DNA from 3 places in the Streptomyces sp. NPDC048637 genome. Region 2 is predicted to be linked to each of the others. Evidence: riboswitches for the same ligand, from Rfam matches in the RefSeq annotation. Region 2 holds a riboswitch; each other region holds the start of a gene.

Region 1 (4,019 bases), on a different contig from region 2:
GCAGCGGCGGCACCCGGCGGTCGTCGTCGCGGCCCGTCGTGGAGCCCCATCCCAGGACCCTGTTGGGCGTGCCTTCCTCGTACAGCTTCTGCTGTGCCGGGGTGGCGAGCGGCAGGGTCCGGTACGGCATGGGGGCGTTGAGGGTGAGGACGGCGAGGTCGTGCGCGTACGTGGCGCCGTTTCCTTCGGTGTCGGCCTTGGGATGGATCCACAGCTTCGCCACCTTGCGGACGGTGCCCTTGCGGGTGTCCCGCAGGTCTTCCCGCCCGCCCACCACACGAACGCCCTCGATGGTGGCCGGGCTCACGCAGTGGGACGCGGTCAGCACCTTGCGCGGCGCGACCAGCGTGCCCGCGCACTCCGCTTCCTTCACGTCCTGCGACGTCAGAGCGACCGTCCAGGGATATTTCTTGATCTCGGCGCGGTCTCCCCCGACGACCGCGGCGGCGGGCGGGGTGGCTGACACCACCAGCGCCGCCCCCGCCAGGACCGCGCCCGCCACGATGCCGTGGCGCCTTCTCGCTTTGCTCATGGAGCCTCCATTGGCGATCGAACAAAGTCGCCCATGGAGAGGCTGTGGAGGGCAGCGCGGTTGCCTGACACGGCGGACGGGCCACGCATGGCGAGAACTGCCCGCCGGACAACGGCCGTTGACCGATCAAGGGCCGCCGACGAACAAGATCACATGGGCGTGCCCGTCGAGTGCCACCCCGCACCCCACTCCCCCGCACCGCACTCCCCTGCACCGCATGACTCTTGCTGTGTAAGATAGTGCGCCATGGAGGAGGCATCCGCTCCACGCGCCCAGTGGCTCAGCTGCGTGCTGGGCATGTGCCGATCCCCAGTCACCCACACCGCGGAGAAACCATGACGCCGACTGTCGAAACCGTGATCCCCCAGGCCATGGCGACATGGCGCCGCCTCGGGGTCGATGAGGACACAGCCGCCGAGATGGCCGAGGATCTGGCCGCCGACCTGACCGCCGCAGCACACGACGGCCGGGACGCCGGTGCGGTCATCGGGGACGACGTGGACGCGCTCGCCACCTCCTGGGCGGTCGAGCGCGGACTGCCGCCCCTGCACTGGCGCGTGAAGGAAACCGCGGTCGCCGCGGCCGGAGGAGCCTTCGTGCCGGCCATCCTCGCGCTGGTGTTCTGCTTCCTGTCGTGGGATCACACCTTCGACCCCTGCGCGAGCTGGGCCGAACCTGGCGGAGGGACGCCGGGCACCTGCCGCAGCACCCTCGAATCCCCCTGGATGTGGGCCGGCTGGGCCGGCTGGGCCGGCTGCGCGCTCCTCGCCTTCTTCATGATCCGGCGCACCGTGAGCGTGACGCTCCAGCACCATCTCGCCCCCGCGCGCGAGGCGACCCTGCGGGCCCTGCCCAAGGCCCTGCCCGTCATCATCGTGGCAGGGGCCCTGGTGGGCGGGGGGATCGGCCTGCTGGGCGAGCCCGTACTGGGGTATTTCGCCATCCTGGCCCTGCCGGTCGCGCTGGTCGGCATGCTCGGCACCGTCGCAGCGGGAGCTGCCCTGCTCCGGCACCGGACCTGCCCGACGAAGGAATTCCCGGCGCAGCAGCCAAGGCCCGGACGCCGCCACCTTTGACTCGTCGGTGTTGAAGAAGCTGCTGACGGACGGGTGGCCCGCACGGTCGGCATGGACGAGCCGGCCGTCCCTCCGCACGCTGCAACGGCCCCAGATACGGATCTCGGGGTTGGCGCCGAGTTCACTCGTCGGCAGCTCCACAACCGTCGAGAACACGTTGGCCTCCGTGTTCGAGTCCACACCGGTCCACGGCGAAGGGCCGCCGAGATGAGGCGCGGTGATATCGATCGGATTCAGGGCTTGCCGGCCTTCCCGGTGCACGCAGATTCCCCACGCTGCGTTATCGGCAACAACAAGACAACGACCGGGTCACTCTGGCCGTCCGCCTCGCGCCCTTTTGTCCGCGACTCAAGGAAACGTAATATCACCTGGTCATCATCGCGACGGGAGACAGGAAGCCGGTGAGAATCCGGCACGGTCCCGCCACTGTGACCGGGGAGTGGACCCTCGACAACGCCACTGCGCGCAGCGCGGGAAGGCGGGGGGAACGTCGATCCGGGAGTCAGGAAACTGGCCTGTCGCGGGCCCGTTCCGAGGAGCGCGGACTCCCCAGGAGGCTTTACGTGTACGACCGCATGCCCCGTCCCTCTTTCTCTCCCCCGTCTGCTCCGCTCCGCCGCGCCCTGTGCGCCGCCGCTGCGGCCGCCGCCCTGCTGTCCGGCTGTGGCACGACCTCGGGCAGCCCCGGAGACGGGAAGCCCGCCGCCTCCCCGGCGAAGGGCTTCCCGGTCACGATCGACAACTGCGGTACCCGTACGACCTACAAGAGGCCGCCGGCAAGGGCGGTCACCATCCATCAGCACCCGGCCGAGCTGATGCTCGCGCTCGGGCTCAAGGAGCGGATGGCCGGAACGTCCTTCCCTGACTCGGCCGTCCTTCCTCAGCTCAAAAAGGACTTCAACTCCCTGCCGGAGCTGGCGAAGAAGGAACCGTCGTTCGAGACCGTCCTGGAGAAGGAGCCGGACTTCGTCTACGGCGGCTACGGCAGCGCGTTCGCCGAGAACGAGGGCCGCTCCCGCAAGGCGTTCACCGACGCCGGTATCGACACCTACCTCAACCGCGAGTACTGCGGCAAGAAGCAGGTGTCCGTGACGGACATCTACGCCGAGATCCGCACCATCGGCACGATCTTCGGCGTACCGGAGCGGGCCGACAAGCTGGTCGCCGACCTCCAGGGGCGGATCGCCAAGACGGAAAAGGCGGTCAAGGGCGCACCGGCCGTGCCGGTGTTCGTGTACGACAGCGGCGACAAGACGGCGTTCACCCCGGGCGGCAAGAGCCTCGGCACCGAGCTCATCCGGCTCGCCGGCGGACGGAACATGTTCGCGGACCTGGACGACGTCTTCGGTGACGCGTCCTGGGAGCAGGTCGTCGCCCGCAAGCCCGAGGTGATCGCGATCTATGACTACGCGGGCACCGGAAGCGTCGAGCAGAAGAAGAAGTTCCTGCTCTCGCAGCCCGCCCTCGCCGACGTCCCCGCCGTGAAGAACAAGCGGTTCGTCGTGCTGCCGCTGACCGCCACGCTGGTCGGTGTCCGAGCGCCGTACGCGGTCGAGGACCTGGCCCGCGGGCTGCACCCGGAGAGGTTCCGGTGACGGCCCCTGCACAGACCGCTCCCCCCACCACTCCGGTCGCAGGCGGCAGCGGCGGTGCGGACCGGCCGCGCCGATGGTCCTTCGCCGTCGCCCTCGCCGTCCTCGGTGCTCTGCTGCTGCTGTCCGTCACGGCGGGGATGGCCATCGGGTCGGTGCAGGTGCCGCCCGGTGAGGTGTGGGGCATCGTGACGCACGCGCTGGGCGCCGACTGGTCGGAGCCGGTCTGGTCCAAGGCGCGCGAGACGATCGTGCTGGAGGTACGGGCACCACGGGTGCTGCTCGGGGCGGTGACGGGTGCGGGGCTCGCTGTGGTGGGCGCCGCCATGCAGGCGCTGGTGCGCAACCCGCTGGCGGAGCCGTATCTGCTGGGGGTTTCCTCGGGTGCGTCCCTGGGCGCCGTCATGGTGATCGTCTTCGGGGTGACCCTGTTCGGGCCGGTGTCGCTGTCGGCCGCCGCGTTCGCCGGGGCGCTGCTGACGCTCCTCCTCGTGTACTCGACGGCCCGCGCGGGCGGGCGCATCACGTCCGCGCGGCTGGTGCTTTCGGGGGTGGCGGTCGCGGCCGTCCTCACCGCGGTGATGGACCTGTTGCTGCTGACCACCGACCGGGGCAACGAGGCGCGAGCGGTCCTCGCCTGGACCCTGGGGGGTCTCGGCGGCGCGCAGTGGGACACGCTGTGGCTGCCGGGCGCGGCGCTGCTGCTGGGCATCGTCGTCCTGCTGGTCCAGGCCCGGTTTCTGAACCTGTTGCTGGCGGGCGAGGAGGCGGCCACGACGATGGGGCTGGACGTGGCCCGGTTCCGGGCCCGGATGTTCG
Region 2 (4,019 bases):
GGAATGCCTCGGTGGCCCAGGCCAGGTAGGTGGTGTGGTCGGCGGCGCGCAGGGGCAGCGTCTCGCGCAGGGCGGGTTCGTCGACCTGGATGACCGAAGTGCCCGCCGTCTCCAGGTCGTTCACCTCGTCGCGCAGGGCGAGTGCCACCTGGCGGGCGGTGTCGCCGAGCGGCTGGTCGTCGCGGACGAAGGACCAGGCGAGCATGGTGACCGGGCCGGTGAGCATGCCCTTGACGGGGCGGTCGGTCTGCGACTGGGCGTAGGAGGTCCAGCGGACGGTCATCGGATCGGGGCGGGAGATGTCGCCGGCCAGGACCGGCGGGCGGACGTAGCGGGTGCCGTAGGACTGGACCCAGCCGTGCTGGGTGGCCAGGTAGCCGGTGAGCTGCTCGGCGAAGTACTGCACCATGTCGTTGCGCTCGGGCTCGCCGTGCACCAGGACGTCGATGCCGGCCTTCTCCTGGAAGGCGAGGACGTCGCGGATCTCGGCCGCGATGCGGTCGTTGTATCCCGCGGTGTCGATCCGTCCCGCGCGCAGGTCGGCGCGGGCGGTCCGCAGCGCGGCGGTCTGGGGGAAGGAGCCGATGGTGGTGGTCGGCAGCAGCGGCAGCCCGAGGTGGGCACGCTGGGCCGTCGTGCGCTCGGCGTACGGCGACCGGCGGCGGCCGTCGGCGTCGGTGACGGCGGCGGCACGGGCGCGCACGGCCGGGTCGTGGGTGAGGGCGGAGTTCGCCCGGGAGGCCAGGTCGGCGCGGTTCGCGGCGAGTTCGGCGGCGATGGTGTCGGTGCCCTGTGCCAGGCCCCGTGCCAGCGTCACCAGTTCCGCGGTCTTCTGCTTGGCGAAGGCCAGCCAGCGGGCGATCTGCGGGTCGATATCACGCTCGACGACGGCGTCCAGCGGCACGTGCAGGAGCGAGCAGGACGCGGCCACATCGACCCGGTCGGCGAGGCCGAGCAGGGTGCCGAGGGTGGACAGCGACTTCTCCAGATCGTTGATCCAGATGTTGCGGCCGTTGACCACGCCCGCGACCAGGCGCTTGCCCGGCAGTCCGCCGACGGCCGCCAGGGCATCGAGGTTGGCCGCGGCCGCGTCGGTGAAGTCGAGCGCCAGACCGTCCACCGGGGCCTTGGCCAGGACGGGCAGGGCGTCGCCGAGCCGGTCGAAGTACGAGGCGACCAGGAGCTTCGGGCGGTCGGTGAGGGCGCCCAGGTCGCGATAGGCGCGGGCGGCGGCGTTGAGTTCGGCCGGGGTGCGGTCCTGGACGAGGGCGGGCTCGTCGAGCTGTACCCAGTCGGCGCCGGCGGCGCGCAGGTCGGCGAGGACCTCGGCGTAGACGGGCAGCAGCCGGTCGAGGAGGGTCAGCGGCTCGAAGTCGGCGGCCACGCCGGGAGCGGGCTTCGACAGCAGGAGGTAGGTGACCGGGCCGACGAGCACCGGCCGGGCGGTGAGACCGAGGGTGAGGGCTTCCTTGAGCTCGGTGACCTGCTTGGTGGAGTCGGCGGTGAAGACGGTGTGCGGGCCCAACTCCGGGACCAGATAGTGGTAGTTGGTGTCGAACCACTTGGTCATCTCCAGCGGCGCCACGTCCTGCGTGCCGCGGGCCATCGCGAAGTAGCCGTCGAGGGCGTCGGCCGCGACGGCCTCGCGGTGGCGGTCCGGGACAGCACCGACCATGACGCTGGTGTCCAGCACGTGGTCGTAGTACGAGAAGTCACCGGTCGGCACCTCGTGGAGGCCGGCGTCGGCCAGTTGCCGCCAGTGGGAGCGGCGCAGGGTCAGGGCGGTGTCCTTGAGGGCTTCGGCGGTGACCTTGCCCTTCCAGTAGCCCTCGATGGCCTTCTTCAGTTCCCGGTTCTGGCCCTGGCGGGGGTAGCCGTACACGGTGGCCCGTGCTGCCGCGGCTGCGGGCTTTGCTGTCACGGAATTCTCCTTCGCGAATACGTGTCCTGAGAGTCCCGGGGGCGGAACGAGGTACGCGAAGGGGTGACGGACCCGACGGAAGCACGGTGCGTCTGTGAGGCACATGTCCGCCTGGTACGTACGCCGACCCGCCCTCGAGGTCACCGGGATATCCGTCCACACATGGGGTGCGCACGGGCAACGGGCAGGTCTTCGGACTCGTGGGCGCGCCTGCCGGAGTCTTCCGGCGGGCCCCTACTGGCCGTCGCTTCCCGGATCCGCGGTCGGATCCAGTGCGTATGACGGCGGTCGTTCCCACTCACCGCTGCGGGGCAGTCCCGGATTCTCACCGGGTTCCCTCTTACGACGCGGCCCGTCTGGCGGACGGGGCGAACCAATTGCCCGGCCAGCCTAGAGGGTGGCGGCAAACGCGGACACCCCTGCTCACATTCCGGACGAGGAGGTGAGACTCCGGCGGGGTGCGGTCCATGGCACGGCGGGGCGCGGAACGGCATCGGCAATCCGTTCCGCGCCCCGTACCGCACCACCTGCCGGGGCCCCTCAGCCCCGGCAGCGACCCAGGGACCCTCAGCCCCGGTCGTAGGTGTGGAACCCGCGCCCGGTCTTGCGGCCGAGCAGTCCCGCCTCCACCATCCGCTGGAGCAGCGGCGGTGGTGCGTAGAGGGGTTCCTTGAACTCGTCGTAGAGGGACCGGGCGATGGAGGCCACGGTGTCCAGCCCGATCAGGTCGGCGAGTTTGAGCGGGCCCATGGGGTGGGCGCAGCCCAGCTCCATGCCCGCGTCCACATCGGCGGCCGTGGCGAAGCCGGACTCGGCCATCCGGATCGCCGACAGGAGGTAGGGGATGAGCAGGGCGTTGACGACGAAGCCGGCCCGGTCCTGGGACCGTACGACCGTCTTGGCCAGGGTGCCGGTGATGAATCGCTCGGCGGCGGCGACCGTCGCCGGCGTGGTGTGCAGGGAGGTGACGACCTCGACGAGCGGCAGTACCGGTACGGGGTTGAAGAAGTGCAGCCCGAGGACGCGGTCCGCGCGGTGGGTGGCCATGCCGAGGCGCATGACGGGGAGGGCCGAGGTGTTGGTCGCCAGGATGGCCTCCTCGTCTTCGACGATCTTGTCGAGGGCTGTGAAAACGTCCGTCTTTGCGGCGGGGTTCTCGACGATGGCCTCGATGACGAGCTGGCGGTCCGCGAGGTCGTCGAGGCTGCCGGTGAAGACCATCCGGGTCAGGGCGTCCTCGGCCGGGATACGGTCCAGCTTGCCGCGCTGGACGGCGCGTTCGAGGGAGACGGCCACCCGCTCGCGGGCAGTGCGGGCCGCGGTCGCATCGGCCTCGCAGACCACGGTGTCGACGCCGGCGCGGGCGCACACCTCGGCGATGCCCGCCCCCATCTGACCTCCCCCGACGACTCCGACCCGCTGGATCGTGGGCTCCGGAAGGGCGCTCATACGGTGACCTCCGTGCGGTGTACGAGGTGGCGGGCGTAGGCGTCCGGGGTGAAGAAGGCGGGCAACTCCTGGGCGAGGGCGGTCCGTTCGAACAGTTCCCGGACCTCGTCGAGCCGCGCCCAGGGGTACTGGGCTCCCAGGGCGGCGAGCTCGTCGTCGAGGAGGCCGAGCACCGTGTCGCGTTCGACGGCACCATGGCGCAACCACTGCCAGATCTGCGCCCGGGCGATCTCGGCGGCCGCCGCGTCCTCCATCAGCCCCTCCAGCACCACGGCACCGGTGCCGCGCAGCCAGGCGTCGAAGTACCGCAGTGCGACGGCGATGTTGGCGCGCACGCCGTCCTCGGTGGGCGGCCCCGCGGTGCGCCGGACGGCCAGGAGCTGCTCGGCGGTGACGTCGACGTCGTCCCGGGTGCGGTCGATCTGGTGGGGCTGTCCGTCCAGCACACCGTCGAAGATCTCGCGGCAGAGGGGGACGAGCCCGGGGTGGGCGACCCACGTTCCGTCGAAGCCGTCCTCGGCCTCGCGCTCCTTGTCGAGACGCACCCGGGCGAGCGCCGCCCCGTCTGCCTGCGCGTCGTGGCCCGGGACGTGCGCGGCCATGCCGCCGATGGCGTGCGCGCCGCGCTGGTGACAGGTGCGTACGAGCA
Region 3 (4,019 bases), on a different contig from region 2:
GGCCCCCTTCGACCCGTTCACGGCCTCCGCGCACCCCGCCTTCGGATAGCCGGCGATGGCACACAGCAAGGCGTTGGCGTCGTAGCGCAGCGGCCGGGCGACCGCCGCCAGCGCCTCGCCCGCCGAGGCGTCCTCGGACACCTGGGCACACTCCGACCTGGCCTTCGGCGGCCGCTCGCCGCCGGGCGCGTCCGCCGCGGTGCCGAAGTCCAGGACGATGCCGATCCGCTTGCGGCCGTCCTTGGCGGGGGTGTCGCGGCAGATCGCATCGAAGCCGGCGGCCGTGCGCGGCTTGCCGGCCGCGGCGGAGTCTGCGCCGACGGTGAAGCGGAAGCCCTCGACCGCGCCGTCGGCCGGCCGCAGGGTGGCCGGCCCCTGGGTGGCATACGTCCAGGAGCCGCCCTTGCTGTCCCAGAACGACCAGTAGCGATACTCCTGCCCCTGCGCGGGCCCGGCGGCCAGGCCGGTGACCGTACCGGCCAGCAGCACGGCGCCGGCGATCCTGGTACGCCGCATCAGAGCTGGTTCTTCTTACGGTTGCTCAGCAGGAACCCGATGCCGGCGCCGATGGCGAGGCCGACGCCGATGACCCACCACACGCTGATGCTGCCGCCGTCCGTGGAGTCCTCGGCGTCCTCGGTGTCCTTTTGCGGTGCGGCGGCCGGCTTGGGGCCGGTGGCGTTGAGCGCGGCCACCAGGTCGGTGCCGCCGAAGGAGCGGGGGTCGGTGCCGGTGGCATGCGCGGCCAGCACCAGCTGGGCGTACGCGGCGGGGCCGCTCTGCCCGGCCCAGTCCGCTGCGTTCTTCTCCAGCCACTTCAGCGGCTTCGCGGCGGCGGCACCGTGCCCGCCGGCCGCCAGCGCCACCACGGCGTCGGCGGTGTTGCCGACGTCGGGCTGCTTCTCGGCGCCCGGCATCGCGGAGAGCAGATGCTGCCCGTTCTTGTCGAGCTGGGCGACGAGGTAGGCGCCGCCGCCCTCCGCTGCCTGTGCCGGATCGCCCTTGCCCGCCTTCTCGCTCCCGTCCTTGCAGTTCAGCGGCTTGACCGGGGTCTCTTCCCGGTGATCGGCGGGCGCGACGACAAAGCCCTTGCCGCGGGCTCCGGTCGCGGCGGCCGCCGTGGCGTCGGCGTTCGGGGCGGCGCCCTTGAGCTGGAAGGTGAACGCGCCGCGCTCGCCCTCCTTCGCGTCGCAGCCCAGCTGGAAGGTGAGCAGCCCGTCGTAGGGGGTCTTGCCGCCCTTCTTCGACGTCACCGACTGCGGCTTCTCACCCGCCGCCGCGAGGGCGCCGATGACCACGGACGTGGAGTTGGCGTCGCTGGCCGAACCGGCCATCGAACTCCAGCCGCCGTCCTCGTTCTGCACCGATTTCAGCCAGTCCACGGCCTTCTTCACGGCGTCACCGTGCCCGCCGAGCGCGGCCAGCGCCTGCACCGCGGCGGCCGTCTGGTTGGTGTCCCGCATGGTCTTGCTGTCGCAGGGCTTGCCGGGCTCGGCGCGGAAGGCGGTGAACGAGCCGTCGGCGCACTGCTGCCCGACCAGCCAGCGCACGGCGGGCGCCGCGGGCCGCAGCCCCACCGTGTCCTGTGCCAGCAGCGCGAGCGACTGCCGCCAGACCCCGTCGTACTGCGGGTCCTTGGTGCCGTACAGGCCGTCCGGCAGCTTCTTGGGGGACGCGGACGGGGAGTCGGCGTACGCGGCGGGGGCAGCGGCCGCGCCCAGCACCGCCGCGGCAGCCAGCGCCGTGGCGGCGCGGCGCGCCAGGAGGGCGACGGGGTGCGTCAGGGGGGCCTGGTGAGCCATGGAAGCCATGGGGGCCATCGGGTCGGTGCCTCTCGGGTCGGGTCGTGGCGATGTACGCAGCCACGCTCGGCCGGCCACCCGCGCGCCGATCCCCTTGGATCGCGGACGCGGTGGCACCGGGCTCAGCTCCGTATACCTCGACGGTGCCGCGCACCGGCCGTCCGTGTGGCGGACGGTTCCGGTGGCGGGAGCCTTGGTCGTGCCCTCTCGGGTGCTCCGGCTCGTACGGCCGTCCCTGCCGGGTCAGCCGGCGCGGTACGGACGGGCCGTCCTCACGGTTGCGGGTCAGCGCCGGATTTCCACCGGCTTCCCCCGATCGGGTACGGATGAAGTTGTCCCGCACACCTTAACCGGCACCCGGCGGGCGCTCGCTCGCACGTACGAGCCGACCGAACCAGACGCGAGCCGGGCGGAGCCGCGCACGAGCTGGGCGGACGGGATCCGGGCACAAGCCGGGCACGCAGGCCGGGCGCGAGCCAGTCACGGGCCGGGCGAACGGATCCGGGCGAACGGAGCCGGGCGCGAGCCAGTCACGGGCCGAGCGCACGGAGGCTGGGCGCCGAACCGGCCATGCGCCGAACCGGCCGGGCGCCGGGTACACGTCAACCAGCCCGCTCGTCCCCCCTCCCCCTCCCCCTCCCACCCCGCATCGCCGCGGAATTCGCCACAGAACGCGAGGACGAGACGACCGCTACCCCACCGCCTGGTACCTCACCGGATCGGAGCCCGGCACCCGCTCCGCATGCCCCAGCTTCACCAGACGGCGCAGATGGGCCTCGGCCTCCGAGACAGCGATGTTGCGGGAGCCGTACGGGATCTGCTCCCAGGGGCGGTTCCACTCCATGGCCACGGCGAGCTGCCAGACGGTGCGCGGTTCCTGGAGCAGGGTTCGCAGCCGGGCCAGCCGCTCCTCGTGGTGGGTGATCAGCTCGCGCACCCGGCCGCCGGCGTCGGCGAAGGCGTGCTGGTGCGCGGGCAGTACCTCGGCGGGGGCGAGCCGGCCGACGCGTTCGAGGGAGTCGAGGTAGTCGCCCAGCGGGTCGGTGCCCTCCTGCAAGCTCGCCATGTCGTGCGGGCCGGGAGGACCTCCCTCGTCGTCCGGGGCCTGGTACCGGCCGATGTGCGGGGTGATGCCGGGCAGGAGGTGGTCGCCGGAGAACAGCCGGCCGAAGCCGGGGGCCCGCGCCGAGGGATGTTCCTCCTCCAGGTGGAGGCACACATGCCCGGGGGTGTGACCGGGCGTCCAGATGGCGCGCACCCGGCGCCCCGGCAGGTCGAGCAGCGCGCCGGGTTCGATGCCGCGGTCCGGCAGTGCGGCCCGCCGGCCGGGCAGTTTCCGGCCGCCTCCGGTGGCGCGTGCCGTGCGCAGGGGCGCCAGATGGTCGTCCGGTGCGCCCGCGGCCGCGAGCTTGGTGAGCAGGTAGTCGAGCCACTGGCCGGGTTCGGCCGCGCGTGTGCGGCGGACCACCGCGGTGTCGGCGGCGTGCATCGCGATCCAGGCGCCGGAGGCCTCCCGGACCTTGGCGGACAGACCGTGGTGGTCGGGGTGGTGGTGGGTGATCAGGACGCCGTGGAGATCGGTGAGGTCGAACCCGCAGGCGGTGACGCCGGCGACGAGGGTGTCCCAGGAGTCCGGGTCGTCCCAGCCGGTGTCGATGAGCACCGGCCCGCGGTCGGTCTCCAGGAGGTGGACGAGGGTGTGGCCGAGCGGGTTGTCCGGGATGGGAACGGCGATGCTCCACACCCCGCCCTTGTGGTCGGTCACCTGCGTGGTCATCCCGGTCCCCTCTCGGTGTGGCCTACACCCGGTACCCGGCCTCACTATAACTAGAACTCGTTTCAATGCGGCCTGAAATGCCCCTCCTGCTGGGGTGAGTTGGGATTCGGCCGGTGCCGTGGACTCCTCGAACTAGAACTGGTATCAGTTCGTGATGCGGTGAGCCGGCGAACGCGCAGGCCGAGGATTTGGGTCGGATGCGCCGCCGGCAAGCGCGTCCGATGCACCTCGGCAAGGACAGGGAACCGGCAGGGATCGCCGGACAGGCGGCCAACCCGCAGGAGGCGGCAGCGATGAGCGACCTCGTCGAGCACGGAAAGCTCTACATAGGCGGTGAGTGGGCCGATCCGGCCGGCCGGGACACGATCGAGGTCGTCTCGCCCCACACCGAACAGGTCATCGGCCGGGTGCCGCACGCCTCGCGGGCCGATGTCGACCGT

What was found. A riboswitch is a leader RNA that binds a small molecule or an ion and turns the genes downstream of it on or off. The one in region 2 is predicted to bind cobalamin.
Region 1: linked by a shared signal. The riboswitch ahead of AB0C46_RS28095 (ABC transporter substrate-binding protein) and the one ahead of metE (5-methyltetrahydropteroyltriglutamate--homocysteine S-methyltransferase) in region 2 are both predicted to bind cobalamin.
Region 3: linked by a shared signal. The riboswitch ahead of AB0C46_RS31875 (prenyltransferase/squalene oxidase repeat-containing protein) and the one ahead of metE (5-methyltetrahydropteroyltriglutamate--homocysteine S-methyltransferase) in region 2 are both predicted to bind cobalamin.

Annotation. Positions count from the first base shown of each region.
Region 1 is NZ_JBEZHQ010000027.1:4,278-8,296, reverse strand. It holds gene AB0C46_RS28105 (serine protease) at 1-532, opposite strand, end outside; gene AB0C46_RS28100 (hypothetical protein) at 868-1,608, shown strand; cobalamin riboswitch at 1,961-2,142, shown strand; gene AB0C46_RS28095 (ABC transporter substrate-binding protein) at 2,184-3,203, shown strand; gene AB0C46_RS28090 (iron ABC transporter permease) at 3,200-4,019, shown strand, end outside.
Region 2 is NZ_JBEZHQ010000043.1:10,256-14,274, forward strand. It holds gene metE (5-methyltetrahydropteroyltriglutamate--homocysteine S-methyltransferase) at 1-1,921, opposite strand, end outside; cobalamin riboswitch at 2,087-2,314, opposite strand; gene AB0C46_RS34540 (3-hydroxybutyryl-CoA dehydrogenase) at 2,489-3,370, opposite strand; gene aceB (malate synthase A) at 3,367-4,019, opposite strand, start outside.
Region 3 is NZ_JBEZHQ010000036.1:11,913-15,931, forward strand. It holds gene AB0C46_RS31870 (SCO2322 family protein) at 1-516, opposite strand, end outside; gene AB0C46_RS31875 (prenyltransferase/squalene oxidase repeat-containing protein) at 516-1,820, opposite strand; cobalamin riboswitch at 1,991-2,152, opposite strand; gene AB0C46_RS31880 (MBL fold metallo-hydrolase) at 2,494-3,579, opposite strand; gene AB0C46_RS31885 (aldehyde dehydrogenase) at 3,873-4,019, shown strand, end outside.